2 regions of the Streptomyces sp. NPDC097981 genome follow, and region 2 is predicted to be linked to the other one. Evidence: riboswitches for the same ligand, from Rfam matches in the RefSeq annotation. Region 2 holds a riboswitch; the other holds the start of a gene.

Region 1 (15,667 bases), on a different contig from region 2:
AGCAGATAGGCCAGCACGATGACCTCCTCCACCACGGCGTTCTGCACGGCGGAGAGGATCAGCACGGGGAACTTCCACCACACGTCCGGCAGCGCCTCCGGCACCACCGTGAGGTTGAACCCGCTCGCCCGCGCCGCCAGGTAGAAGGCCAGCCCGGCGCTCCCGATCCCGGCCGCGACCAGGGCTCCGCGCCGCAGGTCCCAGCCGGGGCGGGTCCGGTCGAAGCCCAGCACCCGCAGCCCCGGCGCGCCCTCCCGGGTGAGCAGGTGGGCGACCAGCAGTACGGGCACCAGGGCGGTGCCGATGCCGAAGAGCTGCCAGGCCAGGTCCAGCCACGGCCGGCCGGGGGCGTGCGAGCCGTTGAGCGTGGCGGCCTGGTCCTTGAGACCGCCCGGCTTGGTCAGCGAACCGATGAAGCTGATCAGCGAGGAGAAGGCACTCGCGCCCAGCGACAGCGCCAGCACGAGCAGCGTCTCGGTGCGCAGGAGCCCCCGCCCGTCCTCGTGCACCGCCTTGACCACCGGCTCCGGCTCCGCCCGCACGTCCGACTCCGTCCCGCCGTTCCGCTTCCGTCCACCCCATACTGCCTCTTCGGCGGGGGAACGGGATCACCGGGCCCGGAACGGCGGGCGGGCGGCCGGTTCAGCTCCGGACCGGCACCGCGGCGCCCGCCTCCTCGTCCGCCAGCCCGACCGGCCAGGTGTGCACGGGATCGCCCTTGTGCATCAGCTCGCTGTAACGCCGGGTGATCGCCGCCAGCGCCGCGTCCCGTTCCATCCCGGAAGCGAGCGCCCGGTGGTAGGTGTCCACCTGCCAGGTCGCCCCGTTGACCCGCCGCTGGCAGCGCTCCTCGATGATGCCGAGGTAGTGGTCGCGGTCGGCGGGCTCGATGCCCCAGGCGTCCAGCCCGGCCGCCGCCATCGGCAGCAGCTCGTCCAGGACCAGCCGTACCGCGGACACGCCGGCCAGCCCGCCGCCCCGGCCTCGGCGCGGCCAGCGCAACCGGGCGTCGATCCCGTACCGGCACGCGGCGTCGAAGTTGGCCTCCGCCTCGGCGAACGGCAGCCGGGTCCACACCGGCCGCTGCTCGTCGGCGAGCGTGCGGACGAGCCCGTAGTAGAAAGCCGCGTTCGCCACCACGTCCGCGACCGTCGGGCCGGCCGGGAGCACCCGGTTCTCCACCCGCAGGTGCGGCATCCCGTCGGCGACCCCGTACACCGGCCGGTTCCACCGGTAGACCGTGCCGTTGTGCAGGACCAGCTCCTGCAGGCTCGGCACCCCTCCCTCGGCGAGCACGCGCAGCGGCTCCTCCTCGTCGCAGATGGGCAGCAGGGAGGGGAAGTACCGGACGTTCTCGGCGAAGAGCTCGTACGCCGACTCCACCCAGCGCTCCCCGAACCAGGTCCGCGGCCTCACCCCCTGGGCCTGGAGCTCGGGCGGCCGGGTGTCGGTGGCCTGTGTGAAGAGCGGCGGCCGCGACTCCCGCCACAGCTCACGCCCGAACAGGAACGGCGAGTTGGCGCCGACGGCTATCTGTACGGCGGTCACCGCCTGCGCAGCGTTCCACACGTCGGCGAACCGGCCCGGCGTGACCTGGAGGTGCAGTTGTACGGAGGTGCAGGCGGCCTCGGGGACGATCGACCCGGTGCTCCAGGTCAGCCTCTCGACCCCGTCGATGTCGAGCATGAAGTCCTCGCCGCGCGTCATCAGGATCTGCTCGTTCAGCAGTGAGTAGCGGTCCACCGCGGAGAGGTTGGCGGTGACCAGGTCTGAGCGGGTGATCGTCGGCAGGATGCCGATCATCACCACCCCGGCGTCGATCTCCGCGGCCTGCCGGTGGGCATAGGCGAGCCCCGCACTGAGTTCCTCGGCGAGCTGGTCGAATACCCGGCCGCCGAGCCGGTGCGGAAGGACGTTCACCTCCAGGTTGAACATTCCGAGTTCGGTCTGGAAATCCTGGCTCGCAATCCGCTCAAGAACCTGGGCATTCACCATTCTCGGCAACCCGTCGGCACCCGCCAGATTCAGTTCGATCTCCAGCCCCATCATGTTCTTGGGGCGATCGAACCTCTTCTCCGCCAGAAGCCGCTCCAGTCCCTCCAGACACTCGTGAAGCTTCCTCCGATACCTCTGCCGATCGGACAGGTCGAATCCGCCCGCCACGACCTTCTCCCCCATCGAAGCGTCCCTCCTCGAGTGGGCCTGGCCTGTCGCACCCAGGCGCGCATGTACGGTCGATGATGCCCCGGAGGCGTGATCCATAACGCGAGGGGGCGTGCCTGGCGCGGAGCGCGCGCCGGTTTGGCCGAAGGGCGCTATGGCACATTCACTTGGCAAAACTCGACAAGCAAATTCCGCATAGGTTTTGCCGGTTCGGGATAATAGACGCTTTCCAGCCGAGCCCTTGTCCGGTAACCTCCGAGGTCAGCGCGACATGTTCGCGCGCAACCGGCATGAATGCCATGTCAGCGGGACCGGTAAGCGCCTTGTCGGCAATAGGCGGGACAGCTAGCCGAAACACTGCGTGAACACATGTCGTATAAACTCCGCAAACGAGGCAGAGAGTTGGCGCGCGGCCATTGCCCCTCAGCCCCCCTCTGGCCCCAGAATGCGACAGCGCCGTCCGCACCTGCCCCGTTCCACAGGTCTCCCAAGTGAGAGGCGACCCACCATGCCGCTGCATGTCCCTCCGGCTCCCGCGCCCGCCCTGCGCAGCGTCCTCGCGGCACTCGGTTCCCCCACCGCCGTCCACGAGGCGCACACTCCGGCCCTGCGCGCACTGCAGGGTCCGATGACCGCCGAACTGCCACTGCCGGTCCACGTCCTCGACCGGCTGAACATCTCCCAGCTGGCCGCGGGGGGCCGTCCGCCCCGCACCCGGCTGACCGCCTGGCGGTTCCTGATCCGCAGCGGCGACCGCTACGTCGCCGCCGCGGACACCCGGCTGACGCCGGACGGCTGGGTCTTCTCCCATTTCTTCGAGGGCCCCTATGTCGCGGCCACCGAACGCGCCCTGCGCCAGGCGGAAGGGCTCGGCAAGAGCTACCAGCCGCGGCTGCTCTCCGTTCCGGAGCTGTACATGATGACGCTCTGGCTGCACGGGGCGGTCGGCGCCGACGCCTCCGCCGGGCTGCCGGCCGCCGCGGACCTGCTGGTGCCACTGGCACCGGCGCCGCCCGGCATCGCCGCCTACCGGCCGCATCCGGTGTCCGAGCTGCTGCCCGTGATGACGCACCGGCTCACTCCACCGGTCCCGCCGGTCCCGCCGTCACTGGCCGCTCCGGCCGCCTGAGCGGTCTCCGATCGGGGTCGGGCGGGGTCCGAACAGGTGCGTTGCGGACCGATGACCCGTACGGCCCATTCGGCCTAGCCTACTCGGGCCACCCCCGAACCATCCGAAATGACAGGGGAGTTGACCTGAACCGCCCGCACGAGTGATGCGTCATCAATGTATGAGGACAGCTGCCGGGAAATCCCTGCGGATGCAACTCCGGAGGGCAACACTGGGACCCTGACCAAACCAAGACGTTGATACGGGGGGCGGCCATGAACAAGGCATCGAGCCGCAGCACACAGACCACACCGCAGCGAAAGAACGCATCCATGTGCCAGCACCAGCCAGCGTGCCCGTCAGCCGACTCCGCCGACCGGGAGGCCGCCAAGCCCGTGGCCAACCACCCGGAACAGGGCTGGAGCCTGCTGTGCAACGGCGTCCTGCTCTTCGAGGACACCGGTGAGCTGCTGCCGGACGGCCAGATCATCGCTCCGCACCGCCCGCTCGCGGCGGCGCAGGTGATGAAGGCGGCCTAGCCGACGACGGTACGGAACGGAACGGACAGCACGGAACGGAAGCACGGAACGGAACGAAGAGGGGCCGGCCCGGGAATCATTCTCCCGGACCGGCCCCTTCGTCATGCCGTCACGTCATACGGATGTGTCATGTCGCCGAACACCCGCGGTGTCGTACGGCTCAGTTGTCGTACTCGTCCAGCGGCGGGCAGGAGCAGACCAGGTTGCGGTCGCCGAAGGCGCCGTCGATGCGGCGCACCGGCGGCCAGTACTTCTCCGCAGCCGTGACCCCACCCGGGAAGACGGCCACGTCTCGGCTGTACGGGTGGTCCCACTCGCCGCCCAGCGCCGCCGCCGTGTGCGGGGAGTTGGCCAGCGGGTTGTCGTCCACCGGCCACTCGCCGCCCGCGACCCGCTCGATCTCGCCGCGGATGGCGATCATCGCGTCGCAGAAGCGGTCGATCTCGATCAGGTCCTCGGACTCCGTCGGCTCGATCATCAGCGTGCCGGCCACCGGGAAGGACATGGTCGGCGCGTGGAAGCCGTAGTCGATCAGGCGCTTGGCGATGTCGTCCACGCTGACGCCCGTCGCCTTCGACAGCGGGCGCAGGTCGATGATGCACTCGTGCGCGACCAGGTTGCCCGGGCCGGTGTAGAGGACCGGGTAGTGCGGCTCCAGGCGCTTGGCGATGTAGTTGGCACCGAGCACGGCCACCTGGGTGGCGCGCTTGAGGCCCTCGCCGCCCATGAGGCGCACGTACGACCAGGAGATCGGCAGGATGCCGGCCGAGCCCCACGGCGCCGCCGAGATCGGGCCGACGCCGGTCTCCGGACCCGCGGTGGGCTGGAGCGGGTGGTTCGGCAGGTACGGGGCCAGGTGCGCGCGGACACCGACCGGGCCGACGCCCGGGCCGCCGCCGCCGTGCGGGATGCAGAAGGTCTTGTGCAGGTTCAGGTGCGAGACGTCGCCGCCGAAGTGACCCGGCTTGGCCAGGCCGACCAGGGCGTTGAGGTTGGCGCCGTCCACGTAGACCTGGCCGCCGGCCTCGTGCACCTGGGCGCAGATGTCGGCGACGTGCTCCTCGAACACACCGTGCGTCGACGGGTAGGTGATCATCAGCACGGCGAGCTCGTCGCGGTACTGCTCGATCTTGGCGCGCAGGTCGGCCGTGTCCACCTCGCCGTCGTCGGCGGTCTTGACGACGACGACCTTCATGCCGGCCATCACGGCGCTCGCGGCGTTGGTGCCGTGCGCGGAGGACGGGATGAGACAGACGGTGCGCTGCTCGTCGCCGTTCGCGCGGTGGTAGGCGCGGACGGCCAGCAGGCCGGCGAGCTCACCCTGGGAGCCGGCGTTCGGCTGGATGGAGACCTTGTCGTAGCCGGTGACCTCGCAGAGACGTTCCTCCAGCTCGTTGACGAGCGTGAGGTACCCCTCGGCCTGCTCGACCGGGGCGAACGGGTGCAGCTGGCCGAATTCGGGCCAGGTGACCGGCTCCATCTCGGTGGTCGCGTTGAGCTTCATGGTGCAGGAGCCCAGCGGGATCATTCCGCGGTCCAGCGCGTAGTCCTTGTCCGCCAGCTTGCGCAGGTAGCGCAGCATCGCGGTCTCGCTGCGGTGCTGGTGGAACACCGGGTGCGCCAGGTAGTCGTCCGAGCGCAGCAGGCCCTCGGGCAGCGCGTCGGCGGTGGTCTCGTCGAGGGCCTCGATGTCGGCGGTCACGCCGAAGGCGGCCCAGACGGCCTCGATGCCGGCACGCAGGGTCGTCTCGTCGCAGGAGACGGAGACGTGGTCGGCGTCGACCCGGAACAGGTTGACCCCGCCCTCGCGGGCGGCAGCGACGACCTCGGCGGCCTTGCCGGGCACCCGCGCGGTGAGGGTGTCGAAGTACGAGCCGTGCACGAGCTCGACCCCGCCGGCCGTCAGACCGGCCGCGAGGAGGGCCGCGTAGCGGTGCGTACGCCGGGCGATCGTCCGCAGGCCGTCCGGACCGTGGTAGACGGCGTACATGCCGGCCATGACGGCGAGCAGCACCTGCGCGGTGCAGATGTTGCTGGTGGCCTTCTCGCGGCGGATGTGCTGCTCACGGGTCTGCAGCGCCAGGCGGTACGCCTTGTTGCCGTCCGCGTCCACGGAGACGCCGACGAGGCGGCCCGGCAGCGAGCGGGCGTGCTTGTCCTGGACGGCCATGTAGCCGGCGTGCGGGCCGCCGAAGCCCATCGGGACGCCGAAGCGCTGGGTGGTGCCGACGGCGATGTCCGCGCCGAGCGCACCCGGGGAGGTCAGCAGGGTCAGGGCCAGCAGGTCGGCGGCGACGGCGACGATCGCGCCGAGGCCGTGCGCCTGGTCGATGACCGGCTTGATGTCGCGTACGGCACCGGAGGCGCCCGGGTACTGGACGAGCACACCGTAGACGCCGCGCTCGGCGACCTCGGCCGGGATGCCCTCGGACAGGTCGGCGACGACGACCTCGATGCCGATCGGCTCGGCGCGGGTCTCGATCACGGCGATGGTCTGCGGCAGCGCGTCGGCGTCGACGAGGAAGACGTTCCCCTTGGACTTGCCCACGCGGCGGGCCAGCGTCATGGCCTCGGCGGCGGCGGTGCCCTCGTCGAGCAGGGAGGCGCCCGAGGTCGGCAGGCCGGTGAGGTCGGCGACGACCGTCTGGAAGTTCAGGAGCGCCTCAAGGCGGCCCTGCGAGATCTCGGGCTGGTACGGGGTGTAGGCCGTGTACCAGGCCGGGTTCTCCATGACGTTGCGCAGGATCACCGGCGGGGTGAAGGTCCCGTAGTAGCCGAGACCGATCATCGACGACAGGACCTGGTTGCGGTCTGCGAGCGAGCGCAGCTCGGCCAGCACCTCGGCCTCGGTCCGCGCGTCGGGCAGGTTCAGCGCCTCGGCGCTCTTGATCACATCCGGTACCGCGGCAGCGGTCAGTTCATCCAGCGAGCCGTAGCCCACGTGGGCGAGCATCTTCGCCTGCGCCTCGGCATCAGGGCCGATGTGGCGCTGCTCGAAGGGGATGCCTCGCTCCAGCTGGGAGAGCGGAATGCGGTTGGCGGTCATGTACGGAGGCCTCCTGGGTCGTACGACCTGCGAGGGGCACCACGGCGCGGGCACCCGGACGGCCTCCCCCTCTGTCATCTCAACCTGAGAGCTTCACCGGAGTCGCGGGGATGACCCGCGGGATCCGGCTTTCACCGTCGGTGAGGAGGGGAACCGGCACTGCGCCCGGTACCCGCCCCTGCTTTCCAGAGTGGCCTCGTTCCGTGCGGTACGTATGCCTGAGAGATTCCGGGGAGGATTTGCTCCTTCGGCGCCTCCGTCATGCTCACTCGGAGGACTCTCCCGCACAGGGTCAACAGCCGTCACCCAGCCTACCAGCGAGGTTCTGGGACCTCCTTCGAGTGGCCCCTACCCCGGAAATGCACTTTTGTAGTCATTACGGAGGAGTTGCGACCACATGGAGGGACCGTGCAGACCGACATCGATCCGCGCAGCCTGATCGGCCGCAAGGCGTTCGACCGCAACGGAACCAAGATCGGCACCGTCGACGAGGTCTATCTCGATGACGCCACGGGCGTGCCCGAATGGGCCGCCGTCCGGACGGGCCTCTTCAGCCGGGACGCGTTCGTTCCCCTGGAGCCGAGCGAGGTCGTCGACGACACCCTGCGGGTCCCCTTCGAACGCGCTCTCATCAAGGACGCCCCGGACTTCGGCGTCGGCCGCCACCTCTCCCCCGAACAGGAGCTCCAGCTCTACCACCACTACGGACTGGACGTCTCCCTCCCGTCGGACATCCAGCGCGACTTCGGCCGTCTGGCGAACGGCGACGACTCCTCCTAGCCGGCTTGCGGCGCCGGCTCCCCGACGAGGGGCAGCGGATCGGACGGCTCCAGCTCGGGGTCCTCCACCCTGAAGGTGCGCACCCGGCCCGGTGGCGATCCGGGCTGCTCGAACCGCACGGTCACCCTCCCGACCCCGCTGCCCTGCACCCACCCGGGCCCGTATACGGCGTGCAGTACATCGCTCCCGGCCGCCCAGCGCCGCTCCGGGGCGGGCTCGGGGCCCCCGGCCGGCTCCGCGCCCCCGGGGGCCTCTGCGGGCCCGCCAAGCCCTCCAGGACCGCCAGGACCGCCAGGACCGCCCGACTCTCCGGGCCCTCCCGTCCCCCCGGCCTCCGCCACCTCACCCGTGTCGGCGGCCACGTCCTCCGCGGCCATGGACTGCGCGAACAGGTCCTCCTGCGTGTAGTCCGCCAGCCCGGTCACGCCCACCCCCAGCAGCCGCACCCCACCCGTGGTGTCCACCGCCTCCAGCAGACGCGCCGCAGCTTCCCGCACCACCGCGGGGTCGTCGGTGGGCCCCCGCAGGGTCTCCGAGCGCGTCAGGGTCGAGAAGTCGTACCGCCGCACCTTCAGCACGATGGTGCGCCCCGAGTGCCCGGAGGCCCGCAGCCGCTGCACACACCGGTCGGCGAGCCGCTGCACCTCGATCCGGATGCGCACCCGGTCGTGCAGGTCCACGTCGAAGGTGTCCTCCACCGACACGGATTTCGCGTCGCGCTCGGCGACCACGGGCCGGTCGTCCAGCCCCAGCGCCATCCGGTACAGCCCGACCCCGTGCGAGCGCCCGAGCATCCGCACCAGCTCGTCCTCACCGGCCTCGGCCAGGTCCCCCACGGTGGCCATCCCGGCGCGCCGCAGGTGCTCCCCCGTGACGGGCCCCACCCCGGGCAGGGTCCGTACGGACATCGGTGCGAGCAGCTCCCGCTCGGTCCCCGGTTCGATCAGCAGCAGCCCGGCCGGCTTGGCCTCCTCGGAGGCCACCTTGGCCAGCATCTTGGACCCCGCCAGCCCCACGGACCCGCTCAGCCCCGTGGCGGCCCTGATGTCGGCCCGCAGCCGCTGTCCCGTCTCCAGCGCGGAATCCGCGTCGAAGGCCGTACCGCCCGCCTCCAGGTCCACGAAGGCCTCGTCCAGGCTGAGCGGCTCCACCAGCGGGGACAGCTCCCGCAGCAGCGCCATGACCACCTCGCTCACCGACTGGTACAGCCGGAAGCGGGGGATGAGGTACGCGCCGTTCGGACAGAGCCGCCGGGCCTGGGCCGTCGGCATCGCCGAGTGCACCCCGAAGCGCCGGGCCTCGTACGAGGCCGTGGCGACCACGCCGCGCGGTCCGAGGCCGCCGACGATCACGGCTTTGCCGCGCAGGCTCGGCTTCGACGCCTGCTCCACGGAGGCGTAGAAGGCGTCCATGTCCAGGTGCAGGATGGTCGGCGCGGCTCTCACAGACCCGATGCTGCCTCATGCCACCGACAATCGGCCGGGGCGGGCCCGGCGCCTCGGGGCCGGGCCGGGAGGTCTGCTCAGCCGGCCCGGTTGCGCCGCGCGGCCAGCTCGTCCGCCGGGTTGTGGCCGACCACCGTCTCCCCGGTGTCGACCCGCTCGCCGTGCAGCTGTGACAGCACGTTCTCGACGTCGCGCCAGACCACGCCCACGGCGATGCCGAAGATGCCCTGCCCGCCCTGGAGGAGGCTCACCACCTGGTCCGGCGAGGTGCACTCGTACACCGTGGCGCCGTCGCTCATCAGCGTCATGCGTTCCAGGTCCGAGAAGCCGTGGTCCCGCAGGTGCTGGACCGCGGTCCGGATGTTCTGGAGTGCCACGCCGGTGTCCAGGAACCGCTTGACGATCTTGAGGACGACGACGTCCCGGAAGCTGTAGAGGCGCTGCGTTCCGGAGCCGTAGGCGGGGCGCACGGTGGGCTCCACCAGCCCGGTCCGCGCCCAGTAGTCGAGCTGCCGGTACGTGATGCCCGCCGCGGCGCACGCGGTCGGCCCTCGGTAGCCGACCTGCTCGGGTGCCGGGGCCGCGCCCGCAGGTGCGACCGACGCCTTCTCCGGCTGACGGCGCGCGGAACCCGCCGCACTGCCGTGGAGCGGGTACGGCCCACCGTCACTCCGCACGGGGATGCCCCCGGTCGTACCGTCGCCCGTGACTCTCACGCCGACCCTCCGTCCTTGACCTGCCCCCTCGAAGGTAGGCAGTCACCAGGGGTGCGTCAACGATCGCCACACTCGGCACGCCGAGTGATAATCACCCTGAGAGTGGTTTCCCGTGTCCTCGAACGGGGCAAGGCTAGCCGAATGGGCTGACGCACCCGTGGACGGCGGGGCCGACGGCTCACTGCGGCCCGGTGCCGAAGTCCTCCGGAGAGATCTGGTCGAGGAACTCGCGGAACTTCTCCACCTCATCCTCCTGCTCGTCCGGAATGGCGATGCCGGCGTCGTCCAGCACGCCGTCACTGCCGTAGATCGGCGTCCCCGTCCGCAGGGCCAGCGCTATGGCGTCGGAAGGCCGCGCGCTCACCTCGACCCCGCTGGCGAAGACAAGCTCCGCGTAGAAGACGCCCTCCCGCAGATCCGTGATCCGGACCTCGGTGAGCTCCTCGCCGATCGCCTCCAGCACGTCCTTGAACAGGTCGTGCGTCAGCGGCCGGGCAGGGGCCATGCCCTGCTGCGCGAAGGCAATGGCGGTCGCCTCCCCTGGTCCGATCCAGATGGGGAGGTACCGGTCGCCTCCCACTTCACGCAGGAGCACGATCGGTTGGTTGGAGGGCATTTCCACCCGGACACCCACAACGTCGAGCTCGTTCACACAGCAACCCTAGGACCTGCTCGGCAGGTTTGGGTAGTCGGGGCCCCCGAGGGGGCCCGAGGTCAGTGCAGACGGACGCCGAGCGCGGTCTGTACCAAGGCCTCGTGAAGCCGTACGGAGAGCCCCGCGAGCTCCTTCAAGGTGGCTTCCGCATGCGTTCTGGTCTGCGGGTTGCGGTGGCGGCGCAGCGGTGCCACGACCTGCTCCACCAGGCCCGCCTCGCGGTCCGCGGCGGCCTTCATGGCCCGCAGGTGCCGCGGCTCCAGCCCGAACCGGCCCAGATCCGCCACCAGCCGGGCCACGGTGACCGCCCCTGCGTCGAATCCGCCGCCGGGGGCCTCGGCGATCAGCCCGTACGACTCCCACTCGACGAGTTGGACCTCGTCCACGTCGGCCGCGGCGATCAACTCGGCACGGCCCACCCGGGCCGCGGCCGGACGCTCCCGGCCCACCTCGCCGTAGACGGCGCAAGGGCCGGCGGGATCGACGGAGTCACCGTGCGCCGTGGGCGCCGGGATGCGGATCTGCTCCCCGCGTTCGAGCGCGTCCAACTGCTCGCGGATGACCCTCAACGGCAGGTAGTGATCCCGCTGCAGCCGCAGGATCCGCGCAAGCCGCTCGACGTCCTCGGTGCTGAACTTGCGATATCCGGAAGGTGTGCGCCGGGGCTCGACGAGCCCCTCCGCCTCCAGGAAGCGGATCTTCGAGATCGTGACGTCCGGGAACTCGTCGCGCAGCGTGGTGAGCACCGTGCCGATGCTCACCAGCCGCCCGGCCGAGCCGGTGCTGCCGGCGGCGCCCCCTTTCGGGGCACCGCCGGTCGGGGTACGCAGCATGGGACCTTCCCTTGAAGGGTCAGATGCCCCGCAGGCTCGCGTAGAAGACCAGCCGGTACTTGCCGATCTGCACCTCGTCGCCGTTGTGCAGGGCGACCGAGTCGATCGGCTCACGGTTCACGTACGTGCCGTTGAGGCTGCCCACATCGGCGACGGTGAAGCCGCCGTCCTGGCTCCTGCGGAACTCGACATGCAGCCGGGAGACCGTGACGTCGTCCAGGAAGATGTCGCTCTGCGGGTGCCGGCCCGCCGTGGTCAGCTCACCGTCCAGCAGGAAGCGGCTGCCGGAGTTGGGGCCGCGCCGCACGATCAGCAGGGCGGAACCCGGCGGCAGAGCTTCCACCGCGGCCTGGGCCTCGGGGGACAGCGAGGACGACACGTGCTGTTGTCCCGACACCTCGGCCTCGTAGGCCTCAAGGCCCGAGATCGAGATGGTGGACGTGGTCTCCGAGGCACGCTCCGGCGTCAGACCCGCCCGCAGCGGCGCACCGCAGTTGGAGCAGAACCGGCTGGCCGCATCGCTGCGGTGTCCGCACCTGCTGCAAACCTGCTCGGCCGACATGGACGGCTCCTCGCGCCGCGGCTGCCCCGCGGAGGCATTGGTGGCATACGGGTCGGGGGCAAACCCTCCACCCGAACCTGAGGTTGATGGTTCACCGAAACCTATGCGTCCGGAACCGGCAGGGTCAACAGACGACGCGCCGGGCGCGCCCGGAACATCGCCCGCGCCCGCGACCTCGTCACGGAAGAGCGGCCGACCGCCCTGCCCTTCCATCTCTCCCTGCCCAGCACGGTGCCTGGCCGCACCGTCTTCCTCGCGGCTCTTCTTGCCGAACAACTTCTCAAACAACTTCACGGGCGATTCCCCTTGAACGAAACAGACCCGCCCGTGGGGCAGGACGAACTCCGAATGCACACACCTGCCGACCCGGACATCCTCACAACGTCCGTAACCACCAGACAGTTTCCACCACGCAGCACGACTTCAGTGCGTCGACCCCCCGCAGGCATCAGCCCGCGTGAGCCCGTCCGCTCCCCGTCCCGCGTCACGACGATGACGACCGAGCGTAGTCAGGCTGCTTCGCAGCCCGCAAGGCATCCACAACGATCTTCGCCGACCGTGTGACGGCGACGGTGGCCTGTTCCTTCTCCAACGTCTGCACGACACCGCCGGGGATGTTCAGGGCAGGCTCCAGATCCTGCGGCTTGCCGATCACCTTGAACTCGTAGGGCTGTGTGATCTTCTTACCGTCGATGCCGATCCCGCCGCCCTCGTCCGAGAAGAACGAGCTCGCCCCGATCCGCACACCGTTGATCTGGATCGCCTCGGCCCCCGCCGCCCGCAGCTCCTGGAGGGTGTCCAGCAGCTGGTCCGACTGCACCTGGCCCTTGGGGTCGGTGATCTTCAGCGTGATGCCGGGCCCCTGCGCTGCCACCGTACCGGCCAGGATGCCGAGTTGGCGTTCCTTCTCGACCGTCTGCCGACGGGCCTCCTCGGCCTGGTTGGAGCTGCTCTCCAGCTCCTTGCGCTGGTCCTCCAGCCGCTGCTTCTCGTCCTCCAGGCGCTTGGTCCGCCCGTCGAGCTCGTCGAGGATCCGTACGAGGTCCTCCTGACGGGCCCCGCGCAGCGCGCTGGAGTCGCTGTTCGACCGCACCTGGATGGCCAGGCCCAGCCCGAGGACGAACAGGAGCAGCGCGACGATCAGTTGGGCCCGGCTCACCCGCGGCGGCCACAGCACCTCCGCCAGCCGCTGCCGGCCGGTCTGCGCAGGCTCGGCGGGCTCGGCGGGCTCGGCGGCCTCGGGCTCCCCGGCGGCCGCCCCGGCCGCCTCGGAATCCTTCGCCTCGGCGGGCTGCGCCGGCCGACCGGCCTGCGCCTCCCGCTCACCCTGCTCCTGCTCGTCCTGCGGCGGCAGCTCCGAGCCCGTCGGCTCCTCGGGCGGATTGTCGTTCACACTCATCGGCCTCACGCCCGGAACACGTGCCGGCGGATGGCCGCGGCGTTGGAGAAGATGCGGATGCCGAGGACAACGACCACACCGGTCGACAGTTGCGAGCCGACGCCCAGCTTGTCACCGAGGAAGACGATCAGCGCCGCCACGACCACGTTCGACAGGAACGACACCACGAAGACCTTGTCCACGAAGATGCCGTCCAGCATCGCGCGCAGACCGCCGAACACCGCGTCCAGCGCCGCCACCACGGCGATCGGCAGATAAGGCTCGACGACGGCCGGCACTTCGGGCCGGACCAGAAGTCCGACCACCACTCCGGCCACCAGGCCCAGTACCGCGATCACGATGCACCCTTCTTCGGCTCTTCTGCTGTAGCTGTACGCACGGTCAGGCTCGACGCGGCCGGCAGCCGCAGCTCGTCCGCCGGGGACAAGGTGTAGCGGATCCCGTAATTCTCCTGCAGCGCGTGCAGGTACTGGCCGTCCGCGGAATCCTGGAACGCGGTCCCGAGCCGCTTCTTGTCCCCCACCGCCAGCACCTCGTACGGCGGCACCAGCGGCCTGTTGTCGACCAGTATCGCGTCACCCGCGGCCCTGATCGCCGACAGCGACGTCAGCCGCTGCCCGTTGATCGAGACGGCCTCGGCCCCGGACTGCCAGAGCCCGTTGACGATCTTCTGCATGTCCCGGTCCCGCAGCCGGCCGGTGTCCGAGAAACCGGTGTTCTCGCGCGGCTTGCCGCCCTCGCCCGACGAGGAGCCCTTGGCGTCGTCCACGACCAGCTTGATCCCCGGCCCCCGTACCTCCGTCGCACCGGACAGCAGCGCCACGCGCTGCCCCTGATCGCCGCCGTGCTGCTTCAGCGCCTCCCGCCGGCGGCTCTCGACGTTCGCCCGCAGCCGCTCGATGTCCTGCTCCAGGCCGTCCGCGTGCTCGTCGGCCCGCTGTACCCGGTCGATCAGCTCCTGGCGCTCCTTGGCCAGCACCGGCGCGGCTATCCGCGCCTGGGCGGCACCCAGCGTGACGACCATGGCGGCGAGCACGAGCCCGGCGGCGAGCGCCAGCTTGGCCTTGAGGTTCCGCGGCAGGCCCGCCGTACCCTCCGCCTCGCGCCGGGCCGACGCTTCCGCATAGCCGTCGTCGAGACTGTGGTCCATCACGTGCGTCAGCAGCGACATGGAAGCGTCCGGGCGCGCGGGAGGCGCCGGCACCGAACTCCGGCTGTGGGGCGGCTGCGACATGCCGCTCATCGTCGCATGTCGCAGCGGCCCACACCGAATGCGCCCGTCCGGTGGACCGGAGCAGCCGCTCCGCACCCGGTCCCCCGGACTGCGCTGGTCCGGCAGGTGTCAGGCGCTCAGTGCCCCGCGCCGTCCACCACACCCGCCCACTCGTCCAGCAACGCCTGCGCGGACGCGTCGTCGGGACCCTCGGCCCACAGGTGAGTGACCGCCTCCGCCGGGTCCGGCAGCACGAGCGCCCACCGCCCGTCGGCCTCGACCACCCTCACTCCGTCGGTGGTGTCCACCTGCCGGTCCCCTGCCGCCTCCACAACCCGCCGCATCACGAGACCCTTCACCGCCCACGGGGTCGGTACGTCCCGCTTGAGTACATGGGCTCGCGGTATCCGCGCATCGATCTGGCTCAGCGTGAGCTGTGTCCGCGCCACCAGCCCGATCAGCTGGACGAAGGCCGCCGACCCGTCGAAGACGCTGCTGAACTCCGGGACGATGTACCCGCCCCGGCCGTCCCCGCCGAAGATCGTGTTCTCCGCGCGGCCCACCCGCGTCAGATCGTCGGGCGAGGTCGTCGTCCACTCCACCTGGGTCCCGTGGTACGCCGCCACCTGCTCGGCGATCCGGGTCGTGGTCACCGGCAGCGCCACCTTGCCGCTGCGCTTCTCCGCGGCCACGAGGTCGAGCAGCACCAGCAGCGCCCGGTCGTCCTCGATGATCCGCCCACGCTCGTCCACCAGGGAGATCCGCTCGCCCACCGGGTCGAACCGCACCCCGAACGCGGCCCGCGCCGAGGCCACGATCTCCCCGAGCCGCACCAGCCCGGCCCGGCGGGACTCGGCGGTCTCCGTCGGTCTGGACTCGTCGAGCCCCGGATTGATCGTCAGCGCGTCCACGCCGAGCCGGCCCAGCAGGCTGGGCAGAACCAGCCCGGCACTGCCGTTGGAGGCGTCCACGACCACCTTGAGCCCGGAATCCGCGATCCCGGTCGTGTCCACCCGCCGCAGCAGCGAGCCCGTGTAGGCGTCGAAGACGCTGCCCGGGAACTGGAGGTCACCGATCTCGCCCGGGAACGCCCGCCGGTACTCCTGCCGTGCGTACACCCGGTCCAGCTTGCGCTGCTGCTGGAGCGAGAGGTCCGCTCCCCGCTCGTCCAGGAACACGATGTCGACCGAGTCCGGTACCCCGGGCGA
Region 2 (15,667 bases):
TAGACGACGTCACCGAGCGCGTTGGCCGCGAACTCCGTGATGCCGACCGTCGCGACGCCGCCCTCGGCGTCCGACAGCCACTCGTGCTCCTTGGTGTAACGCAGCTGCTGGGGGTTGCTCATGACCTGATTCTCCTGGATGCGGGGGAGTGGATACGAACAGTGGTCTTGCGGAGTGAGACGGCCGGTACGGCGTACGGGCGCTACTTCTGCCGCTTGTAGAACGGCAGGGCCACGACCTCGTACGGCTCATGCGTACCGCGGATGTCCACGCCGACGCCGGAGGTGCCGGGCGCGGCGTGCGCCGCGTCCACGTAGGCCATCGCGATCGGCTTGCCGAGCGTCGGGGACGGGGCACCCGAGGTGACCTCGCCGATGACCTGTCCGTCGGCGACCACCGGGAAGCCGGCGCGCGGGACGCGGCGGCCCTCGGCGATCAGGCCGACCAGCTTGCGCGGCGGGTTCGTGGCGGCGCGCTCGGCGGCGGCCTCCAGGGCGGCGCGGCCCACGAACTCGCCCTCCTTCTCGAACTTCACGACCCGGCCCAGCCCCGCGTCGAACGGGGTGAGGGAGGTGGTCAGCTCGTGCCCGTACAGCGGCATGCCCGCCTCCAGGCGCAGGGTGTCGCGGCAGGACAGACCGGCCGCGACCAGGCCGACGCCCTCGCCGGCCTTGGTCAGGGCCTGCCACAGCTCCACGGCGTGCTCGGGGGCGATGAACAGCTCGAAGCCGTCCTCGCCCGTGTAGCCCGTACGCGCGATCAGCGCGGGCACGCCCGCGACCGTGCCCGGCAGGCCGGCGTAGTACTTCAGGCCGTCCAGGTCGGCGTCGGTGAGGGAGGCGAGGATGCCGGGGGACTCCGGGCCCTGCACGGCGATCAGTGCGTACGCGTCCCGGTCGTCGCGGACCTCGGTGTCGAAGCCGGCGGCGCGCTCGGTGAGGGCGTCCAGGACGACCTGGGCGTTGGAGGCGTTCGCGACGACCATGTACTCGGTCTCGCCCAGGCGGTAGACGATCAGGTCGTCGACGATCCCGCCGTCCTCCTGGCAGATGTGCGTGTAGCGGGCGCGGCCGACGCCGACGGTGGAGATGTTGCCGACCAGCGCGTAGTCCAGGGCCTTGACGGCCTCCGGGCCGGTCAGCGTGATCTCGCCCATGTGGGACAGGTCGAAGAGACCGGCCTTGGTACGGACGGCGTTGTGCTCGTCGCGCTCACTGCCGTACCGCAGGGGCATGTCCCACCCCGCGAAATCGGTCATGGTCGCACCGAGCGAACGGTGCAGCGCATCGAGGGCGGTCAGGCGGGGGGCAGTGCTCATGGGTGTGGCTCCCGGGTCCCAGGGCATGACATGACGAGGACGATCCTCCCCATCTGTCATCGGAACCTGAGAGGTTCGCCGAGAGTTCCCGGTCGGACCCGGGGAACGTCGACTTGCACCTTGGGTGGAGCGCACGCGGATGCCGTCGTGAGGGACGGCGGCGCGGCTCGCTTTTCAGATCTGCCTCATCCACGCGGTACGGGGCCTGAGAGATTCAAGGGAGGAACTTGCTCCTTCGGCGCCCGGGCACCGCCTCACGGCGTGCCGGGACTCTCCCGCGCGGATTCAAGCGGCCGGTATGCAGTTGGTCCAGATGGCGCACATCATTGCACGCCGTCCGGGTGATCGGTCGTGCGGGCCCGGAAGAACGTACGGACCGGTCATGCGGCCGGGTAAGGGCGGACCGGAACCGGGGCTGTCGGATTACCGTCTCTTTACACTCAGTGGGCATGGGGCATGCATGGCCCGATGGGGGGAGCGATCACCGTGCGGAGATTCGGGGTGCTGGCGTCGACCGGGACGGGGGCCGTGGACAGGGCGCCGGCGGCGCGGCGGGCACGTTCCGAGGCCGGTCTCGTACGGGACCTGCGCGGCCGGGGCCCGCACGGACCGCGGTGGCTCGGCTTCGCCGAAGGGGACATCGTCGTGGTGTCCGGCCTGCCGGGCGGCGGCAAGAGCACGCTGATCAAGAGGGCCGCGGAGGGCGGCGGCATCGACTCGCAGGACGTGCGCGAGCGCTGGGAGCGGCGGATGCCGCGCATGCTGCCGTACGCGGTGTACCGGCCGCTGGTCCGCTGCGCCCACTACTGGGGACTGTGGCGGACGCTGCGCTCCGGGGCCTCGGCGGTGGTCCACGACTGCGGAACGCAGACCTGGGTGCGGAGCCTGCTCGCTGCGGTCGCACGGCGCCGGGGCCGGGCACTGCACCTGCTGCTGCTGGACACCACCCCGGAGGAGGCCCTGGCCGGGCAGGCGGCACGGGGGCGCGGGGTATCGGCCTACGCCTTCGCCCGCCACCGCGGCGCGGTGGCCCGGCTGCTGCGCGACGCGGAATCCGGCCGCCTCCCCGCGGGCTGCGCCTCGGCGGTCCTGCTGGACCGCGGCTCGGCCTCCCACGTGACCCGGATAGCCTTCCGCGCCCCCGGCTCCGGGGCCGCCTGACTCCGCGGTGCGGGAGCCGCGGAGAGCGGGCGCCCGGGGACCCACTAGCCTCGGCCTGACAGCAAGGCAGCGAGAGCGACCACAAGCGGAGGCGGAGATGCACGGCGGCGGCTGGCCGGACAACGAGCTGGAGCACGTGCTCGGGGCGGCGCTCGGGCAGGCGGACGCCGGGGCCCGGATCGTCGAGGTGCTCGGGCGGAGCCAGGTCTGGGTGCCCCTGCCCGGCGGAGTCGGCCCGGACGGGGCCGGCCTCACGCTGCCCACCATGGAGATCAACGGCGCGGCGTACGTCCCGGTCTACAGCTCCGAGGCCCAGTTCCGGGCCTGCGTCGGATCCGCCATGGACTTCGCCGTGGCCCCCGCCGTCGAGTTCGCCCGCGGCCTGCCCCCGCAGCTCGGCATCGCCGTGAACCCCGAGGGCGCCGTCGGCGTCCCGCTGCCCCCGCCCGCCGTCGCGGAGCTCTGCCGCACCGGCCGCACCCCGCTCGACGGCCCGGCCACCGGCGGCCGCGTCCGGCTCTACGAGCCCGACTGGCAGGACGACCCGGTGGACTTCCTGACCGCCGCCGCCGAGGAGTTCCGCGCCACCGGCGTCGTCGTCGCCGCCCACCGCTGCCTGGCCAGCGTCGAGGGCGGGGCGCCCGAGCTCTACATCGGTGTCCGGATGCTGGGATGGGAGCCCGGGATGCGGAACACCCCGATGGAGGCCCTCGGCCGGGCCCTGACCCGCGTGGTGCCGCCCTGGCCCGTGCAGTTGATCCTCCTGGACGCCGCCCAGGACCCGGTGGTCGACTACATGGTTACGCGCGTACGCCCCTTCTACCTGGCCTAGCGCCGCTTAAGCTGGGTGCGGATACGGGTGGACGGGCGGACGAAGAGGGGTACCGGGTGAGTGCGTCAGGCACGGCCGCGGCCGGGCAGGTCGAGCACATGATGCGCCAGGTGACTCCCGGGCGCTATGAAAGCTACGAGTCGCTTCTGCATGCCCTCGCCGAGGGCCGCCTGTGGATGCTGCTCTGGCAGGGCCAGCCGGGCTCCCCGGACGCCCAGTACGGCGGCATGGAGATCGACGGCCTCGGGTACGCGCCCTGCGTGACCTCCCCCCAGGAGCTGGCCGCCAGCGGCTGGAACCGGGGCTACGAGGTGGTCACCGGCCGCGACATCGCCCGCGCCCTCTACCCGGACCGCTGGGGCCTGTGGCTCAACCCGCATGCACAGGGCGGCGGCCTCGGCATCCCCTGGGCCGACCTGCGCCGGATCGCCACAGGCCTCGACCGGATGCCGGCCGGGCCGCTGCGGCTGTCCGAGCCCGCCCTGGAGCTCCCGCAGTTCTACGGGCTGCTGACCCAGCACGCACACCGCACCCCCGCCGTCCGCTCGCTGCGCCGCGCCTGGGTACAGCCTTCGCTGGGCTCGCCGTACCTCGCGGTCGGGCTCGACCTGTACGACGCCTCAGCGCCCGCGCTGGAATCCGTACGGGAGATGATGCGCCAGTCGGTCGGCGCGGTCCCCGAGGGCGTGCCGGTGTGCACGGTCGCGCTCGCGGACGAGCACGATCCCGTCGCGATGTGGCTGCGCGCCCAGACCCGCCCCTTCTACGACCGAGAGGGCCAGGCTCCCGCCTACTGATCCGGACCGCTGTCCAGGGGCCGCCCGGACATTGAGACGGCGGTATCAAGCCAACCGAGGCCGCAGGGAAGCAACGTTCCCTGCGGCCTTCGTCTTGTCCGGATTTCGTCGCTGTTGTGCGCCCAAAAGGCATGCTCCTACCGCGAGTTGCGCGCCATGTCCGATTGCGTACCGAACGGACGGTCTTGATCCGCTCAGGCGAGAGCGAAGTCCGGATAACGGGAACTCGGCCCTCACATCACGGTTGCGCATCCATTCATCTGCGGGTCTGGCGGCTGATCGCAGCGCCCATGAAGACTCCCCACCCAAGAGCCGGTGAGTCCTCCAAACCCCGGTTCGGCATATGCGTTTCGCTTGTGGCTTTGCACAGCATTTCCCGCAGTTCCTGCACCTCAACACGCGTCTTGCGTGTCACCACGCACTCCGAGCGCCACTCCGCACCAACGCCGCCACAGCGGCGGGCATGGGCCGGCAACCCGTCGGCCGAGAGGGGTCCCCACCACGATGACGGCACCACTGCATGACACGAGCGCGGAATCACCCGCACCCGTGTCCGTAGCCGACGTCCCAGCCAAGGCCATCGAAGGCCGCTCGCCCGGCCGCATCGCCTGGATGCGGCTCAAGCGCGACAAGGTCGCGCTGACCGGCGGCGTGGTCGTGATCTTTCTGATCCTGGTGGCGGTCTTCGCACCGCAGATCGTGAGCCTGCTGGGCCACCCGCCCAACGAGTTCCACGAGGATCTGATCGACCCCGACCTGGGCACGCCGCTCGGCTCCTTCGGCGGCATGAACTCCGACTTCCTGCTCGGCGTCGAACCCACCAACGGCCGCGACGTGTTCAGCCGGATCGTCTACGGCGCCCGCATCTCGCTGGTCGTCGCCTTCCTGTCGGCCTTCGTGTCGGTCACCATAGGCAGCCTGCTCGGCGCGCTCGCCGGGTTCATAGGCGGCTGGGTCGACGGGCTCATCAGCCGGCTGATGGACCTGCTGCTCGCCTTCCCGCAGCTGCTGTTCACCATCGCCCTGGTGTCCGTCGTCCCCAACTCCCTCTGGGGGTTCTCGGGTTCGGGCGTCCGGATGGGCGTACTGATCGTCGTGATCGGCTTCTTCGGATGGCCCTACATCGGCCGTATCGTGCGAGGCCAGACGATCTCCCTGCGGGAGCGCGAGTACGTCGAGGCTGCGCGCAGCCTCGGTGCGGGCCGCGGCTACATCCTCATCAAGGAGCTGCTGCCCAACCTGGTCGCGCCGATCCTCGTCTACACGACGCTGCTCATCCCGACCAACATCCTGACGGAGGCGGCCCTCAGCTTCCTCGGTGCCGGCGTCAAGCCGCCCACCGCCTCCTGGGGAAAGATGCTCTCCGACGCCATCCCCATCTACCAGGACGACCCCGCGTACATGGTCGTCCCCGGTATCACGATCTTCATCACCGTCCTGGCGTTCAACCTCTTCGGGGACGGGCTGCGTGACGCACTCGACCCCAAGGGCAGCTGAACCGCTTCATCGATTCACCCACCAATGGAGGTTGGACCAACGTGATCCGCAGAAAGCAGGCATTCGCGATCACCGCCGTGATCGCCGCCCTGTCCCTGACCGCCGCGTGCGGTGGCAAGGACGGCGACAAGACGACCGAGGGCAAGGGCAGCGGTGCCGCCTTCAACGCCGCCACCACCGGCATGGTGAACCCCTCGGACGCCAAGGGCGGTGAGCTCAAGCTCTGGTCGCCGCAGGACGTCGACTACCTCGACCCGGCGCGCGCCTACTACGGCTTCGTGTGGGACATGCAGCGTCTTTACGTGCGCCAGCTGCTCGCGTACGACAGCAAGCCGGGCAAGGACGGCAGCAAGCTCGTCCCCGACCTCGCCGAGGCCCTGCCGGTCCTGAGCAACGAGGGCAAGACGTACACCCTCAAGCTCAAGGACGGCGTGAAGTTCGAGGACGGCTCGCCGATCACCTCGAAGGACATCAAGTACGGCATCGAGCGCGTCTTCGCGCAGGACGTGCTGTCCGGCGGTCCCACGTACCTGATCGACATACTCGACCAGGGCCAGAAGTACCCCGGCCCGTACAAGGACACCGACGCCAACAAGATGGGTCTGAAGTCCGTCGAGACGCCGGACGACAAGACGATCGTCTTCAACCTGGCGAGCGCCAACTCCGACTTCAGCTACCTGCTGGCCATGCCGTCCTCCTCGCCGGTCCCGGCGGCCAAGGACACGGGCGCCACGTACACCAACAAGCCGGTCTCCACCGGCCCGTACAAGGTCGAGAGCTTCACCGCGAGCAAGGGTGCGACCTTCGTCCGCAACGAGAACTGGGACCCGAAGACCGACCCGATCCGCAAGGGCCTGCCGGACAAGGTCTCCTTCACGGTGACGACCAACCCGGACGACATGGACGCGCGTCTGCTGTCGGGCGACATCGACCTCGCCATCGACGGCACGGGCATGCAGCAGGCCGGCAAGAACAAGGTCCTCAAGGACGAGAACCTCAAGAAGAACGCGGACAACCCGTTCACGGGCTACATCCGCTACTTCGCCTTCCCGACCACGGTCGCGCCGTTCGACAACGTCGAGTGCCGCAAGGCCGTCATCTACGCGGCCGACCCGAAGTCCCTGCAGACCGCCCGTGGCGGCCCGACCAGCGGTGACCTCGGCGCGAACATGCTGCCGCCCGGCATCCCCGGCTCCGACAAGGGCTACGACCCGTTCGGCCTGACCAAGGGCGAGCCGCAGGAGGCCAAGGCCAAGGAGGCCCTCAAGGCCTGTGGCAAGCCGGACGGGTTCGAGACCACCATCGCGGTGCGCAACAACCGCGCCCCCGAGGTGAAGACCGCCGAGTCCCTCCAGGCGTCGCTCGCCAAGGTCGGCATCAAGGTCACCATCGACCAGTACGACGGCAAGCTCTCCTCTTCCGTGATCGGTTCGCCCGAGAACGTGAAGAAGAAGAACTACGGCATCATCGTGATGGGCTGGGGCGCCGACTACAACTCCGGCTCGGGCTTCCTCCAGCCGCTCGTTGACGGATCGTTCATCCAGCCCAACGGCAACAACAACTACACGATGATCAACGACCCGGAGATCAACCAGCTGTTCAAGACGGCCGCGGCCGCCGCGACTCCGGATGCTGCTGCTCCGTTCTACACGGACATCAACAAGAAGATCATGGAGAAGGCTCTCTACCTCCCGATCAACTTCGACAAGGCCTTCGTCTACCACAACCCGCGTCTGACGAACGTCTACTTCAACGACTCCATGGGCAAGATCGACCTGGCCACGGTCGGCATCGCCGCCAAGTAGCCGAGTGGTCGAGTCGTCACGTAACAACAGGCAAGTGCCTTCACCGCACATGCGCTAGTCCGAAGGGCAGGTGAAGGTCGCAGGCGGCGGCTGCCGTCCCCACGAGGGACGGCAGCCGCCAGCCCCGGGCGGCCGACTGCAGTGCTCGTCTACCTCATACGGCGGCTGTTCAACGTCGTCGCCACGCTGCTGGTGGTCTCCGTGGTCACCTTCGGCATCTTCTTCGCGGTCCCCAAGATCACAGGCAGCGATCCGGCCCTCATGTACGCCGGCCGCGAGACCAACGAGACCGCCCTGGCGGGCATCCGCGTGAAGATGGGCTTCGACAAGCCCATCTCCGAGCAGTACCTGACCTTCGTCAAGGGCATCTTCGTCGGCCGCGACTACGACGGCGGCACCGATGTCACCCACTGCGCCGCCCCCTGCTTCGGCTACTCGTTCAAGACCGAGGCGCCCGTCTGGGAGACCATGGTCGACCGCATGCCGGTCACCCTCTCGCTCGCCCTCGGCGCGGCGGTCATCTGGGTGATCGCCGGTGTGGCCACGGGCGTGATCTCGGCACTCAAACGCCGGACCGCCATCGACCGCACCGTCATGGTCGGCGCCCTCGCCGGCGTCTCCCTGCCGATCTTCTTCACCGGCATGGTGGCGCCCGCGATCTTCGTCTACAGCCTCGGCTGGCTGGACGTGTCCAACTACAAACCGTTCACCGAGGATCCGGTGGCCTGGCTCAACTCCCTGATCCTGCCCTGGGTGACCCTGGCCTTCCTCTTCGCCGCCACCTACGCCCGCATCACCCGCGCCACGATGCTGGAGGTCCTCGGCGAGGACTACATCCGCACCGCCCGGGCCAAGGGGCTCAAGGAGGGCGTGGTCATCCGCAAGCACGCCCTGCGCTCCACCCTCACCCCGATTGTCACGATGTTCGGCCTGGACCTCGGCGGACTCCTCGGCGGCGCGGTGCTCACCGAGACGACCTTCAACTTCCAGGGTCTGGGGACGGCGGCCGTGGCCGCCATCGGCCAGGGCGACCTGCCCGTGATCATGGGCGTCACCCTGCTCGCCGCACTCTTCGTGGTGATGGCCAACCTGATCGTGGACCTGCTGTACGCCGTCATCGACCCGCGCGTGAGGCTGACGTGACCGAGAACCCCACCACCGGCCCCGGCCCCGACTCCGGCGACCGCGAACCCCTCGTCGGCGGGCCCGCGTTCGTCCCGGAGCAGGCCGGACCGCCGAAGGCCGACTCATCGAAAAGCGCGGCCTTCCTCTCCGTGCGCGACCTCAAAGTGCACTTCCCGACCGACGACGGCCTGGTCAAGTCCGTCGACGGGCTCACCTTCGACCTGGAGCGCGGCAAGACGCTCGGCATCGTCGGCGAGTCAGGCTCCGGCAAGTCGGTGACCTCGCTGGCCATCATGGGCCTGCACCGCACCGGCAACGCGCGCAGCCGCCCGCACATCTCGGGCCAGGTCGTGCTCGACGGCGAGGACCTCGTCCGGGCCGACGCCGACCACGTGCGCAAGCTGCGCGGCCGCAAGATGGCGATGGTCTTCCAGGACCCGCTGTCCGCGATGCACCCGTACTACTCGGTCGGCAAGCAGATCATCGAGGCGTACCGGACCCACCACAACGTCGACAAGAAGACCGCCCGCACCCGCGCGGTCGAGATGCTCGACCGGGTCGGCATCCCCGAGCCCCACCGGCGCGTGGACGCGTACCCGCACGAGTTCTCCGGCGGTATGCGCCAGCGCGCGATGATCGCGATGGCACTGGTCAACAACCCCGAACTGCTCATCGCGGACGAGCCGACCACCGCCCTGGACGTCACCGTCCAGGCGCAGATCCTCGACCTGATCCGCGACCTGCAGAAGGAGTTCGGCTCGGCCGTCATCATGATCACGCACGACCTGGGCGTGGTCGCCGAGATGGCCGACGAGATCCTCGTGATGTACGGAGGCCGGTGCGTCGAGCGCGGCACCGCGGAGAAGGTGTTCTACGAACCCCGCCACCCCTACACCTGGGGCCTGCTCGGGTCCATGCCGCGCATCGACCGCGACCAGACCGAGCGCCTGATCCCGGTCAAGGGCTCGCCGCCCAGCCTCATCAACATCCCGAGCGGCTGCGCCTTCAACCCGCGCTGCCCGTACGCCGACGTCCCCAAGGGCGGCATCACCCGCACCCAGCGGCCCGAGCTCACCGAGGACGACAGCCGGCACTGGTCCGCCTGCCACATGTCGCAGGAGGAGCGGACCCGGATCTGGACCGAAGAGATTGCGCCGAAGCTGTGACCGACATGAAGAAGGACTCCGAGGCCGCCGCGGGCGCCGAGGCCGCCGTGGCGGAACAGCCGCTGCTGAAGGTGACCGGCCTGGTCAAGCACTTCCCCATCAACAAGGGGCTGCTGCGCAGGCAGGTCGGGGCCGTCAAGGCCGTGGACGGGATCGACTTCGACGTCCGGCGCGGTGAGACGCTGGGCGTGGTCGGCGAGTCCGGCTGCGGCAAGTCGACGATGGGCCGGCTGATCACGCGCCTGCTGGAACCCACGGGCGGCACGGTCGAGTTCGAGGGGCGCGACATCACGCACCTCGGGGTCTCCGGGATGCGCCCGCTGCGCCGCGACGTGCAGATGATCTTCCAGGACCCGTACGGCTCGCTGAACCCGCGGCACACGGTCGGCACGATCGTCAGCGCCCCCTTCAAGCTCCAGGGCGTGGAGCCGGAGGGCGGCCTGAAGGCGGAGGTGCAGCGCCTGCTGTCCCTGGTGGGCCTGAACCCGGAGCACTACAACCGCTACCCGCACGAGTTCTCCGGCGGCCAGCGCCAGCGCATCGGCATCGCCCGCGCGCTCGCGCTCAAGCCGAAGCTGGTGGTGGCGGACGAGCCCGTCTCGGCCCTCGACGTGTCGATCCAGGCCCAGGTGGTCAACCTGCTGGACGACCTCCAGGAGGAGCTCGGCCTCACGTACGTGATCATCGCGCACGACCTGTCGGTCATCCGGCACGTGTCGGACCGCATCGCGGTCATGTACCTCGGCAAGATCGTGGAGCTGACCGACCGCAAGTCGCTGTACGAGAACCCGATGCACCCGTACACCAAGGCGCTGCTGTCGGCGGTGCCGGTGCCGGACCCGCGCCGGCGCGGCGCGAAGAGCGGGCGCATCCTGCTCAAGGGCGACGTTCCGTCCCCCATCTCCCCGCCGTCGGGTTGCCGCTTCCACACCCGCTGCTGGAAGGCCACGCAGATCTGCACGACGCAGGAACCGCCGATGCTGGCCCTGGCCACGGGCCACCAGGTGGCCTGCCACCACCCGGAGAACGCCGCCGACCAGGCCCCGGGCGACCCCGCCCTGCCCGGCGCGTCCGAAGCGGTGGTGACGGTCTCGGAGTAACCCGAGCCCACATCGTCCGGTGTCCCGGGTGCCCGAGTAGCGGTCGGCCCCCCGGGACACCGGCTTGACCACCGGCGTGCCCGCCGGGGCCCGCTCGGCTCCGACTTCCGGGCGCCCCCTGCCCCCGTCTCTGCCGCAGCCTCCCGGCCCGGCCCGGTCCGGGCGCGGCCCCGGGCGGGCTCGTCCGGGCTCGGCTCCGGCCCCCGGCCCTGGCTCGGGCACGGCTCTGCCCCCGGCCCGGTCCCGGTTCTGGCGTTCGGGCGGGCGGTTCGGTCCGGGGTGCCGGACCGGTAGCCGCCCGGCCCGTCAGACCGCCGGCCAGGCGAATGGCACGATGGGGCCGTGCTCCACGATCTCTTCCCGCCCGGGATCCAGCATGTCCTGGACCTCGCCGGCATCTTCGTCTTCGCCACCGCAGGCGCCCTGCTCGCCGTACGCAAGAACTTCGACGTCTTCGGCATCTGCGTCCTCGCGCTCGTCACCGCCCTCGGCGGCGGCCTCTTCCGCGACCTCGTCATCGGCGCCGTCCCGCCGGCCGCCTTCGGCGAGCTCAGCTTCTTCGTCACCCCGCTGATCGCCGCGGTCATCGTCTTCTTCCTCCACCCCGAGGTCCAGCGGATCAACCGCGCCATCAACGTCTTCGACGCCGCCGGCCTCGGCCTGTTCTGCGTGACGGGCACGACCAAGGCGTACGAGTTCGGCTTCGGACTCACCGCGTCCGCGGCCCTCGGCGTGGCCACGGCCGTCGGCGGGGGCGTCCTGCGCGACGTACTGGCCAACGAGGTGCCGTCGCTGCTGCGCGACCGCGAGATGTACGCCGTCCCCGCCATCGTCGGCGCCTCGATGGTCGCCGAGTTCATCGCCTTCGACGTCCTCAACGCCGTGACCACCGCCCTCGCGATCGTCACCACCTTCGTGCTCCGGCTCCTGGCCATGCGCTACCACTGGCGGGCCCCGCTGGCCTGGAACCGCCGCTCCTCGGTGGCCGAAGAGCCGTAACCAGCACGTCACAATGGAAAGCTACCGCTTAGTAGCTTCGCGTTGTAGTGTCGAGTTCATGGCATACGCAGCGGCCCAGGCATCCATCGGCGACAGCGAGTTCGACCGCGACACCACCGTCACCGCGCGCGCGGGCGAGTCCGGGGTGTACGACACGGAGCTCTCCGCCGGGTGGACGATCATCACCGCCGTCAACGGCGGCTATCTGCTGGCCCTGGTCGGCCGAGCCCTGTCGGCGGCCCTGCCGCACCCGGACCCCTTCACCGTCTCCGCCCACTACCTGACCTCGTCGGTCCCCGGCCCCGCCGTGATCCGCACCGAGGTCGTCCGCGTCGGGCGCACCCTCTCCACCGGCCAGGCCTCCCTGTTCCAGTACGACGAGAACGGTGCGGAGATCGAGCGGATCCGGGTCGTCGCCTCGTACGGCGACCTCGCCTCCCTCCCGGACGACGTCCGCACCACCGCACTCCCGCCGGTGATCCCGCCCTACGCGGACTGCCTCGGCCCGGAGGCGGGCCCGGCCCCGATCCCCGGCAGCAACGCGATCGTGGACCGGCTCCGGCTGCGCCTCGACCCGGCGACGGCGGGCTGGGCGGTCGGTGCGCCGTCCGGCAAGGGTGAGATGCGCGCCTGGTTCGAGCTGTCCGACGGCCGGGACGCGGATCCGCTCTCGCTGCTGCTCGCGGTGGACGCGCTGCCGCCGACCTGCTTCGACCTGGGCCTGATGGGCTGGAGCCCGACCATCGAGCTCACCACCCACATCCGCCGGCGTCCCGCCCCGGGCCCGCTGCGGATCTCCATCACCACCCGGAACCTGGCCGGCGGCTTCCTGGAGGAGGACGCCGAGGTCTGGGACTCCGAGGACCGACTGGTCGCCCAGTCCCGCCAGCTGGCCCGCGCCCCCCGCTGAACCCCGTCGGGCCCGCTGCCCCCGGTCCCGCGCCGGTCTCCGGGCGGCGGCGGCTCCCGGCCGGGCGGGCCCCGCGGGGTCCGGCCCCCCGGAGGGGACTCGTAGAATCAGGGGATCATGGCCTACCTCGACCACGCCGCCACCACCCCGATGCTCCCGGAGGCCGCTGCGGCGATGACCGCGCAGTTCGCCGCCACGGGCAACGCGTCCTCCCTCCACGCCGCCGGCCGCCGCGCCCGCCGCACCGTCGAGGAGGCCCGCGAGGCCCTCGCCGAGGCGCTCGGCGCCCGCCCGAGCGAGGTGGTCTTCACCGCAGGCGGCACGGAGGCCGACAACCTCGCCGTCAAGGGCCTCTATTGGGCCCGCCGCGACCGGGACCCCGCCCGGACCCGGGTGCTCGTCAGCCCCGTCGAGCACCACGCCGTCCTCGACGCCGTCCACTGGCTCGGCGAGCACGAGGGCGCCCGGGTCGAGTACCTGCCCGTCGACCGCTACGGCCGCGTGCACCCCGAGGACCTCCGCGAAGCCATCGCGCGCAACCCCGACGACGTGGCCCTGGCCACCGTCATGTGGGCCAACAACGAGATCGGCACGGTCCTGCCGGTCCGTGAACTCGCCGCGGTCGCGAGCGAGTTCGATGTACCGCTGCACTCCGACGCCGTCCAGGCCTTCGGACAGCTCGACGTCCGCTTCGGCGACAGCGGCCTCGCCGCGATGACCGTCAGCAGCCACAAGATCGGCGGCCCCTACGGCATCGGCGCGCTGCTGCTCGGCCGCGACCAGAGCCCCGTACCCGTCCTCCACGGCGGCGGCCAGGAGCGGCACGTGCGCTCCGGGACCCTGGACGTGCCCGCCATCGCCGCCTTCGCCGTGGCCGCCGTGATCGCCGCCGAACGGCGCGAGCGGTTCGCCGCCGAGGTCGGCGCCCTGCGCGACGAACTGGTCGCCGCCGTGCTCCGGGAAGTGCCCGACGCCGTCCTCGGCGGGGACCCGGACGACCGGCTCCCGGCCAACGCCCACTTCAGCTTCCCCGGCTGCGAGGGCGACTCGCTGCTGCTCCTGCTGGACGCCCAGGGCATCGAGTGCTCCACCGGCTCCGCCTGCACCGCGGGCGTGGCGCAGCCCAGCCACGTGCTGCTGGCCACCGGCACCGACCCGCAGCTGGCCCGCGGCACCCTGCGCTTCTCCCTCGGCCACACCTCCACCGAGGAGGACGTCGCGGCCGTGGCCGCCGCCATCGGACCGGCCGTCGAACGCGCCCGTACGGCAGGCCTCAGCTAGGCCGCCGCAAGCTCCGAGCGGACCAGCCCCAGGTACCGGTCCCAGTCCCAGTGGGGCCCCGGGTCCGTGTGGTCGGCGCCCGGGACCTCGGAGTGGCCCAGGATGTGCCTACGGTCCACGGGTATGCCGTACCTGTGGCAGATGCCGGCGGCCAGCCGCGCCGAGGCCGCGTACATCGCGTCCGTGAAGTCCTGCGGCCGGTCCACGAAGCCCTCGTGCTCTATGCCCACGCTGCGCTCGTTCATCGAGCGGCTGCCCGAGTGGAACGCGACGTCCAGCTCGCGCACCATCTGCTCGATACGGCCGTCCTGGCCCACTATGTAGTGCGCCGACGCCTGGTGCCACGGGCTCTTGAAGGCCTCCACCGAGGTCGCGAAGCTGCCCTGTGTGACATGGACGACGATCCGGTCCACGCGGTAGTCGTCGGGCCGGTCCGCCATCCGCCAGTTCGCCGGCGAAGCCGCCGTCCAGCCCACGCCCGGGTGGTCCACCGCCCCCTCCTGCCGCGGCTTGCCGACCCCCGGCAGCAGCCACCAGGCGCGCTGCAGATCCTCGTGCCCGGCGACCGCCGCCACCGCGAAGATCCCGAGCCCCCCGAACAGCACAGCCCGGCGGGTCCTGCGCGGCGCCGCCTCGGGCGCTCCGCCGACCTTGCCACCCTTGATCCCCATGTGATCCACCCCCCGTACCCGATAACGCGCTGTGACCCCGGGCGGTTCCCCCGTACTCTGGACGGTGCTATGACTGAGAACCTGCCGCGCACCGCCCGCCCCCTCCGCGTCCTGGCCGCCATGTCCGGCGGCGTGGACTCCGCCGTCGCCGCCGCCCGCGCGGTCGAAGCCGGGCACGACGTGACCGGCGTCCACCTGGCGCTCTCCGCGAACCCGCAGTCCTTCCGGACCGGCGCCCGCGGCTGCTGCACCATCGAGGACTCCCGCGACGCCCGCCGCGCGGCCGACGTCATCGGCATCCCCTTCTACTGCTGGGACCTCGCCGACCGCTTCCGCGAGGACGTGGTGGAGGACTTCATCGCCGAGTACGAGGCCGGGCGCACCCCGAACCCGTGCCTGCGCTGCAACGAGAAGATCAAGTTCGCGGCGCTGCTCGACAAGGCCCTCGCCCTCGGCTTCGACGCCGTCTGCACCGGCCACTACGCGACCATCGTGGAGAAGGAGGACGGCTCGCGCGAGATGCACCGCGCCTCCGACATGGCCAAGGACCAGTCGTACGTCCTCGGCGTCCTCGACGAGAAGCAGCTGGCCCACGCCCTCTTCCCGCTCGGCGACACGGTCACCACCAAGGACGAGATCCGTGCCGAGGCCGAGCGCCGCGGCCTGGCCGTGGCGAAGAAGCCCGACAGCCACGACATCTGCTTCATCGCCGACGGTGACACCCAGGGCTTCCTCGCGAAGCGTCTCGGCAAGGCCGAGGGCGACATCGTCGACGAGGCGACCGGCGAGAAGGTCGGCACCCACGACGGCGCGTTCGGCTTCACCATCGGCCAGCGCAAGGGACTGCGGATCGGCCACCCCGCCCCCGACGGCAAGCCGCGCTACGTCCTCGACATCTCCCCGGTGAACAACACCGTCACCGTCGGCCCCGCCGAGGCCCTCGACGTCAGCGCCCTCACCGCGATCCGCCCCCGCTGGTGCGGCTCCACGGCCGCCGCCCCGGGC

What was found. Region 2 has a riboswitch for glycine ahead of gcvT (glycine cleavage system aminomethyltransferase GcvT). Riboswitches for the same ligand answer to the same signal wherever they lie in the genome.
Region 1: it holds a riboswitch for glycine, as region 2 does, so the genes downstream of both, gcvP (aminomethyl-transferring glycine dehydrogenase) here and gcvT (glycine cleavage system aminomethyltransferase GcvT) in region 2, are expected to answer to the same signal.

Annotation. Positions count from the first base shown of each region.
Region 1 covers NZ_JBEORW010000004.1:289,823-305,489, forward strand. The annotation lists gene ABTY04_RS06210 (CPBP family intramembrane glutamic endopeptidase) at 1-542, opposite strand, end outside; gene ABTY04_RS06215 (glutamate-cysteine ligase family protein) at 643-2,178, opposite strand; gene ABTY04_RS06220 (hypothetical protein) at 2,672-3,292, shown strand; gene ABTY04_RS06225 (DUF5999 family protein) at 3,604-3,810, shown strand; gene gcvP (aminomethyl-transferring glycine dehydrogenase) at 3,971-6,856, opposite strand; glycine riboswitch at 7,053-7,151, opposite strand; gene ABTY04_RS06235 (PRC-barrel domain-containing protein) at 7,265-7,636, shown strand; gene ABTY04_RS06240 (DNA polymerase IV) at 7,633-9,081, opposite strand; gene ABTY04_RS06245 (MerR family transcriptional regulator) at 9,159-9,797, opposite strand; gene ABTY04_RS06250 (bifunctional nuclease family protein) at 9,976-10,449, opposite strand; gene ftsR (transcriptional regulator FtsR) at 10,512-11,285, opposite strand; gene ABTY04_RS06260 (FHA domain-containing protein) at 11,305-12,201, opposite strand; gene ABTY04_RS06265 (DUF881 domain-containing protein) at 12,332-13,246, opposite strand; gene ABTY04_RS06270 (small basic family protein) at 13,252-13,584, opposite strand; gene ABTY04_RS06275 (DUF881 domain-containing protein) at 13,581-14,489, opposite strand; gene ABTY04_RS06280 (sugar phosphate nucleotidyltransferase) at 14,597-15,667, opposite strand, start outside.
Region 2 covers NZ_JBEORW010000017.1:2,927-18,593, reverse strand. The annotation lists gene gcvH (glycine cleavage system protein GcvH) at 1-122, opposite strand, end outside; gene gcvT (glycine cleavage system aminomethyltransferase GcvT) at 203-1,318, opposite strand; glycine riboswitch at 1,503-1,606, opposite strand; gene ABTY04_RS18165 (AAA family ATPase) at 1,799-2,479, shown strand; gene ABTY04_RS18160 (enhanced serine sensitivity protein SseB) at 2,577-3,311, shown strand; gene ABTY04_RS18155 (enhanced serine sensitivity protein SseB C-terminal domain-containing protein) at 3,368-4,108, shown strand; gene ABTY04_RS18150 (ABC transporter permease) at 4,613-5,605, shown strand; gene ABTY04_RS18145 (ABC transporter substrate-binding protein) at 5,647-7,410, shown strand; gene ABTY04_RS18140 (ABC transporter permease) at 7,552-8,553, shown strand; gene ABTY04_RS18135 (ABC transporter ATP-binding protein) at 8,685-9,701, shown strand; gene ABTY04_RS18130 (ABC transporter ATP-binding protein) at 9,707-10,801, shown strand; gene ABTY04_RS18125 (trimeric intracellular cation channel family protein) at 11,144-11,800, shown strand; gene ABTY04_RS18120 (thioesterase family protein) at 11,859-12,710, shown strand; gene ABTY04_RS18115 (cysteine desulfurase family protein) at 12,828-13,991, shown strand; gene ABTY04_RS18110 (N-acetylmuramoyl-L-alanine amidase) at 13,988-14,662, opposite strand; gene mnmA (tRNA 2-thiouridine(34) synthase MnmA) at 14,732-15,667, shown strand, end outside.